3 regions of the Kribbella sp. NPDC059898 genome follow, and region 3 is predicted to be linked to each of the others. Evidence: riboswitches for the same ligand, from Rfam matches in the RefSeq annotation. Region 3 holds a riboswitch; each other region holds the start of a gene.

Region 1 (2,258 bases), on a different contig from region 3:
AGCAGGTGGTCGACGGTGGCCTCGATAAGGGTGCTCTGCTCGTCCGGCAGGCCGTCCGTGGCCCATTCCTGGACGATCTGCGGGTCGTCGGCCGTCATCCGCGCCAGGTAGGTCAGCGGGCCGCGCCAGAAGCCCTTGCTGCCGATGCTGTCCAGCGTCTCCAGCGGGAACCACCCGTTCTGGTTGCGCCGGCCGTTCACCGCGGACTCGATCTCGCGGGCGCGGTCGGCGGACAGGTCCCGGGTCGCCCAGTCCACGAAGTACGCGCCCGCGTCCGGGATGTGCTCGGCCACGTGCGGCGCAGGCGTCAGCGCACCGGGCTCGAAAAGATGGAGCTCTTCCGGTGAATCGAACACTTCCCTGCCCCCGCCTGCTCGAGTACGCGGGCCGCCGCGGCCGCCCACCGAACAGGAACCCCCCAGGTACCTGTTACCTCAACGAGTGCTTTCGTACCCTCGATCCGCCCCGAGGGTCAAGAGCTTCTCCGCCGTTCGGCCCGTCGCTCGAGCTCCTCGCGGTCCAGCCGCTCGGCCTCCTCCGGGGTCGGCGCGCCGCCGCCGTACGCGGCCGGCAGCCACCAGGCGCCCTGCGGCTGCTCCGGGTACCCGCGGATGCTCTCGTCGAGCATCCCGGCCATCGTCGAGCGCAGCCGGGTGGTGGCCTCGGCCGGGTCGTCGTCCGGCGTCACGGTGAGCGGAGCGCCGATGCTGATCGAGATCGGGCGGTGCCGCGTGAAGTCCCGCGGGTGGTCCTTGGTGAACATCCGCTGGGTGCCCCACAGGATCATCGGCAGTACCGGTACGCCGGCCTCCGCCGCCAGCCGGACCGTGCCGGACTTGAACTCCTTCAGCTCGAACGACCGGCTGATCGTCGCCTCCGGGAACACGCCGACCAGCTCGCCGGCCCGTAGGTAGTCGACGGCCGTCCGGTACGACGCCGCGCCCGCCTCCCGGTCCACCGGGATGTGGTGCATCCCCCGCATCAACGGACCGGAGTACCGGTTCCGGAACAGCACCTCTTTGGCCATGAAGCGGACGAGCCGCTTGGCGGGCACCGCGCCGTACCCGCCGAGGATGAAGTCGACGTAGCTGATGTGGTTGATCGCGATCAGTGCGCCGCCGGTGTGCGGGACGTGCTCGGTCCCGGTCCGGCGGATCTTCAGATCCAGGGCCAAGAAGGCGGTCTTGGCGAAGCCGATGACGGGTGGGTACACGAGGTCTCGCATGACCCGATTATGGTGGGCGCTGACAACTACAGACCGCGGGAGCTCGCACCGTAGTGGGCTGAGAGGGCGGCTGGACCCAGGAATCTGACCTGGCCGGCGCCGCCGACCGCAGAACCTGTCCGGGTAATTCCGGCGTAGGGAGCAGCAGCATGGTCACTGTCAGCACCGGTCCGATCTCGGGGTCGGAGAAGATCTATCGCGGCGAGCTCGGCGTACCGGCGCGGCGCGTCAACCTCACCAACGGCGAGTACTTCGACCTCTACGACACCTCGGGTCCGTACACCGACGCGTCCGCGCGGATCGACGTACAGGCCGGTCTGCCGCCGTTGCGGCGGAACTGGATCGCCGGGCGCTCCGGGCTGACCCAGCTCGGGCACGCGCGGGCCGGGACGATCACCGAGGAGATGCGGTACGTCGCCGTCCGGGAAGGGCTGGAGCCGGAGTTCGTCCGGGCGGAGGTGGCGCGCGGCCGGGCGGTGATCCCGGCGAACCGTTGCCACCCGGAGAGCGAACCGATGATCATCGGGAAGAAGTTCCTGGTGAAGGTGAACGCGAACATCGGCAACTCGGCCGTGTCCTCCTCGATCGAGGACGAGGTCGAGAAGCTGGTCTGGGCGACCCGGTGGGGCGCGGACACGGTGATGGACCTGTCCACCGGGAAGAACATCCACGAGACCCGCGAGTGGATCCTGCGGAACTCGCCGGTGCCGATCGGTACGGTCCCGCTCTACCAGGCGCTGGAGAAGGTGAAGGGCGATCCGGCGGCGCTGTCGTGGGAGGTGTACCGCGACACCGTGATCGAGCAGTGCGAGCAGGGCGTCGACTACATGACCGTGCACGCCGGCGTCCTGCTGCGGTACGTGCCGCTGACCGCGCGGCGGATCACCGGGATCGTGTCGCGGGGCGGTTCGATCATGGCGGCGTGGTGCCTCGCGCATCACCAGGAGTCCTTCCTGTACACGCATTTCGCGGAGCTGTGCGAGATCCTGCGGGAGTACGACGTGACGTTCTCGCTCGGCGACGGGCTGCGGCC
Region 2 (2,258 bases), on a different contig from region 3:
GGCTCCCTGGGAGTGAGCGCACCCGTCGTCCTCGTCCCCGGTCTGGGCCTCGGCCCCGAGTCGTACGCGCGGACAGTCGAACACCTCACCACGCCGTACCACGTGGTCACACTTCCCGGGTACGGCGAACCGGCGGGCTCGCGGGAGGACCTGCACCCGCGGGCGCTCGCGGTCGCGCTGGCGGACAAGATCCGCGAGCGGGCGGTCCTGGTCGGTCACTCGGCCAGCTGCCAGATCGTCGTCGAGACCGCGGTCCGCTACCCGGAACTGATGCACGCCGTGGTGCTGATCGCCCCGGCCGGTGACGCCCGGATGTCCAGCTGGGTCGACCGGGCCGTCCGCTGGCTGGGCTCCGCCGTACCCGACTCGCCCAAGCTCATCCGTACGGTGACCCCGCAGTACGCCCGTACGACGCTGCCGTCGATCGCGAGAGCTGCCGAGGCGGCCCGCCACCACGACCTGGCGGAGGTCATCTCCCGGGTCAAGGCGCCCGTACTGGTCGTCCGTGGCAGGCATGACCTGCTCTCCACCGCGGAGTGGGTCGACCGGCTCGCTGAGCTCAGCCACGGCGAGGCCCGCACGCTGGACACCGGCGCCCACATGCCGGTCGTGACGAACGGCCCGGAGCTGGCCGCTCTCATAGAACGAGCGGCCGCTCTTCCCTCAGGTAGCTGACGAGTTAAACTCAGCGGCACAAACCTTATGCGGGAGCTCGCACCGAGAAGCGCGGGCTGAGAGGGCGACAGCTGGGTCGCCGACCGCCTGAACCTGACCGGGTAATGCCGGCGTAGGGAGTGGGGTCACTCATGACCGATACGACTGTTCGTCCTGCCGGCACGATCGAGGCGCCGCTGGTCCTGACCACCGACGCGCCGCGCACGCTCGGGTTCTTCCCGCAGTTCACCCTCTGGGCGAACCTCGGGATCTCGCTGTTCGGACCGGTCACCGGTGCACTGGTGGCGGCGTACACCGGGTCATTGGCCCAGGGGCTGCTCGCGATCGTCGTGGGCTGCGGGCTCGGCGCTCTCGTACTCGGCGGCTCGGCCGTGTTCGGCTCGCACACCGGCGCGCCCGCGATGGCCGCACTCCGGGGCATCTTCGGACGGCGCGGATCGATGGCACCGACCGTACTGAACATCGCGCAGAACATCGGCTGGGCGACGATGGAGATCATCGTGATCTCGCAGGCCGCGGTCGCGGTGACAGGTCCGAAATGGCGCTGGCTGTTCGTCCTGCTGGCCGGGTTGGTCGCCACCTCGATGGCCGTTCGCCCGCTCGGCAGCGTGAAGCTGCTGCGGAAGTTCATGGTCTGGCTGGTGCTGCTCGCCTCGGCGTACCTCTTCGTCCAGGTACTCACCAGGCCGGTGCACGCTCTGCCGCAGGACAACGTGTACGGCTTCTGGCCCGCGGTCGACCTGGCCGCAGCCGGCGTGGTGTCGTTCGCCCCGCTGGCCGCCGACTACACCCGGCACTCGCGTACGAACAAGGCGGCGTTCAGCAGCTCCGCGCTCGGCTACGGCCTGGCCGCGATCATCTACTACGCGCTCGGCGTGTTCGCGGTGGCGACCCTGCAGACGAACACGGACAACGTGATCACCGCCCTCGTCACCCTGCCGGCCGGCGCGATCGCGCTCTTCGTCCTGCTGGTGGACGAGGTCGACGAGGCCTACGCGAACGTCTACTCGACGACCATGTCCCTGCACAACCTGATCGGGCACATCGACCGCCGCTGGATCTCGGTCGCCATCGGAGCCGTTGCCACCGGCATCGCGATGTTCATCGACCTAGGCAACTACACCCAGTTCCTCTACCTGATTGGGTCGGTCTTCATTCCGTTGTTCGCGGTCGCGATCGCCGACTTCTTCCTGGTGAGCAAGATGAAGTGGGATGTCTCGAGTACGGCGAAGTTCCGCTGGCAACCCGCCGTCGCCTGGCTGATCGGCTTCATCGCCTACCAGCTGGTGAACCCGGGCACCGTAGCCGGATGGTCCCCGTTCTGGACCAAGATCCAGCAGGCCCTCTTCAACCACCACCCGGTCCCGGGCTGGCTCGGCGCGACGTACACCTCGATCCTCGTCTCGATGCTCGCCGCCGTCCTGCTCGGCCGGATCCGGCGGCCGGTCGCCTAGCGGTACTCGGGGTTCTCGAAGTCGAAGCGGCAGCCGGCGTCCCACTCGGACCGCTGGTTGCCGTGCGCCGGGAGGCCGCCGGCGTCCTTGAGCATCCTTGCCAGGTGCAACAAGTTCCAGGTCATGAAC
Region 3 (2,258 bases):
ACGTCGCGGGCGACCCCTTCGACGCGCCGTTCACCGACGCAGGCAGGGCCGGGTTCGCGAACTACGCGGACGCGCTCGCGAGCCAGTACCCGCAGGTGAAGAACCTGGCGATCTGGAACGAGTGGGACGTGAACGCCGCCGGGCCGTCCAACTTCACCCCGGACAGTTACCTGGCGTTGCTCAAGGCAACGTATCCGAAGCTGAAGGCGAACCACCCGGGGCTGACGATCGTCGGCGGTGGGGACACCGACGTCACGCAGCAGGCGTGGATCCAGCAGTTCTGTCAGCTCGGTGGGCTGAAGTACCTCGACGTGGTGTCGGTACACCCGTACAACTACCTGAACGCGCCCGAGAGCCTCGGCACCTTCCTCGACCAGGTGCGGGCGACGATCCGGCAGTACAACGGCGGTGTCGACAAACCGATCTGGATCACCGAGGCCGGCTGGTACACCGGTGCCGGCAGCGCCGCGCCGGTCAGCGAGCCCACGCAGGCGATGTACGTCGCCCGCGAGATGCTCAACGTCCCCGGGCACGACGTCGACCGGTTCTACCTGTACGACTTCAAGAACGACGGCATCAACCCCGCCGACCAGGAGAACAACTTCGGGCTGGTGCACAACGAGGCGGACGCGCTCGGCGCCTACACGCCGAAACCGTCGTACGTCGCCTACGCGACAGCCGCTCGTCAGCTCCGCGGCGCGACGTTCCTCGGCAAGGAGTACCCGGGCAACGGGCTGATCGACCAGGTGTACGCGGCCAATGACGGCACGCCGTTCCGCGCGATCTGGGCCGCCTCCGGCGCGAACACGACCGTCACGGTCAACGCGACCGGCCCGGTGCAGGTCACCAGCCTGTACGGCCTCCCGTACACCCTGACCCCGAACGCGAACGGTCAGGTCACGGTCACCGTCGGCACCTGGCCGACGTACATCTCCGGCTCGGCCGTAACCTCCGTGACGGCACCGTAGCGTCCACGCCACCCTCCCGATCCTGAAACGGTCGGGAGGGTGAGCTACAGTCGAGATGTCCGCGGGAGCTTGCAGGGAGTGGGCTGAGAGGGTGGCTGCCGTCACCGACCGCTGAACCTGAATCGGGTAATTCCGGCGTAGGGAGGAGCGGGATGGAATCCGTCTGGGTGAACGGTACGGCGGTCGACGGGCCGGCCGGGAAGTCGGTGGCCGAACTGGTCGCGGAGTTCTCCGACCGGAGCACCGGGATCGCGGTCGCGGTGAATCAGAACGTGCTGACCAGGGCCGAGTGGGCGCAGACCACGGTCCGCCCGGGCGACCGGGTCGAGATCGTCAGCGCGACGCAGGGAGGCTGAGATGGACGATCCCCTCGAGCTCGGCGGGCGGACGTACGCCTCCCGGCTGATCATGGGTACCGGCGGTGCCGCCAACCTGGAGGTGCTGGAGGAGGCATTGGTTGCCTCCGGCACCCAACTCACCACGGTCGCGATGCGCCGGCTCGGCACCGGCCACGAAGGCTCGGTGCTCGACGTACTGAAGAAGCACGGCATCGACGTCCTGCCGAACACGGCCGGCTGCCACACCGCCGCCGAGGCCGTCCTGACCGCGAAGCTCGCCCGCGAGGCGCTGGAGACCGACCTGATCAAGGTCGAGGTGGTCGCCGACGACCACCTGCTGCTGCCGGACCCGATCGAGCTGCTGGATGCCGTGGAGGCCTTGGTGGCGGACGGTTTCACGGTCCTCCCCTACACCAACGACGACCCGATCCTGGCCCGCCGCCTGGAGCAGGCGGGGTGCGCGGCGGTCATGCCGTTGGCCGCACCCATCGGTTCGGCGCTCGGCATCCGGAACCCGCACAACCTCGCGCTGATCGCCGAGGCCGCGAACGTCCCGGTGGTGGTCGACGCCGGCATCGGTACGGCGAGTGACGCCGCGCTCGCGATGGAGCTCGGCTGCGACGCGGTGATGCTGGCGACCCCGGTGACCCGCGCCGAGAAGCCCGCGCTGATGGCCGCCGCGATGCGCGACGCCGTCTCCGCCGGCCGGAACGCCCGCCTCGCCGGACGCGTCCCGCGCCGCTGGCAGTCCGCGCTCGCGTCGTCGCCTACAACTGGTCTGCCAGCCTTTTAGCGTCCGCCGCCTCCAGCGACCGATCCAGGAGTACTGCGGTCAACGACAACGTCAGCTCCTGGTTCGGTTGCAGCACCAACGGCTCGTCCCACGCCAGCGCTGGGCACACGCCGACGTACTCCGAGACCCGCAGGAACCACGGCCGTACGTGCTCGGGCT

What was found. Region 3 has a riboswitch for thiamine pyrophosphate ahead of thiS (sulfur carrier protein ThiS). Riboswitches for the same ligand answer to the same signal wherever they lie in the genome.
Region 1: it holds a riboswitch for thiamine pyrophosphate, as region 3 does, so the genes downstream of both, thiC (phosphomethylpyrimidine synthase ThiC) here and thiS (sulfur carrier protein ThiS) in region 3, are expected to answer to the same signal.
Region 2: it holds a riboswitch for thiamine pyrophosphate, as region 3 does, so the genes downstream of both, ACFV9C_RS02710 (purine-cytosine permease family protein) here and thiS (sulfur carrier protein ThiS) in region 3, are expected to answer to the same signal.

Annotation. Positions count from the first base shown of each region.
Region 1 is NZ_JBHWKR010000017.1:144,147-146,404, reverse strand. It holds gene ACFV9C_RS37855 (hypothetical protein) at 1-356, opposite strand, end outside; gene ACFV9C_RS37850 (lysophospholipid acyltransferase family protein) at 473-1,225, opposite strand; TPP riboswitch at 1,253-1,383, shown strand; gene thiC (phosphomethylpyrimidine synthase ThiC) at 1,375-2,258, shown strand, end outside.
Region 2 is NZ_JBHWKR010000001.1:545,815-548,072, forward strand. It holds gene ACFV9C_RS02700 (hypothetical protein) at 1-16, shown strand, start outside; gene ACFV9C_RS02705 (alpha/beta fold hydrolase) at 13-675, shown strand; TPP riboswitch at 695-811, shown strand; gene ACFV9C_RS02710 (purine-cytosine permease family protein) at 807-2,129, shown strand; gene ACFV9C_RS02715 (flavodoxin family protein) at 2,126-2,258, opposite strand, start outside.
Region 3 is NZ_JBHWKR010000029.1:9,041-11,298, reverse strand. It holds gene ACFV9C_RS43625 (glycosyl hydrolase) at 1-968, shown strand, start outside; TPP riboswitch at 1,020-1,129, shown strand; gene thiS (sulfur carrier protein ThiS) at 1,121-1,324, shown strand; gene ACFV9C_RS43615 (thiazole synthase) at 1,326-2,099, shown strand; gene ACFV9C_RS43610 (DUF6807 family protein) at 2,074-2,258, opposite strand, start outside.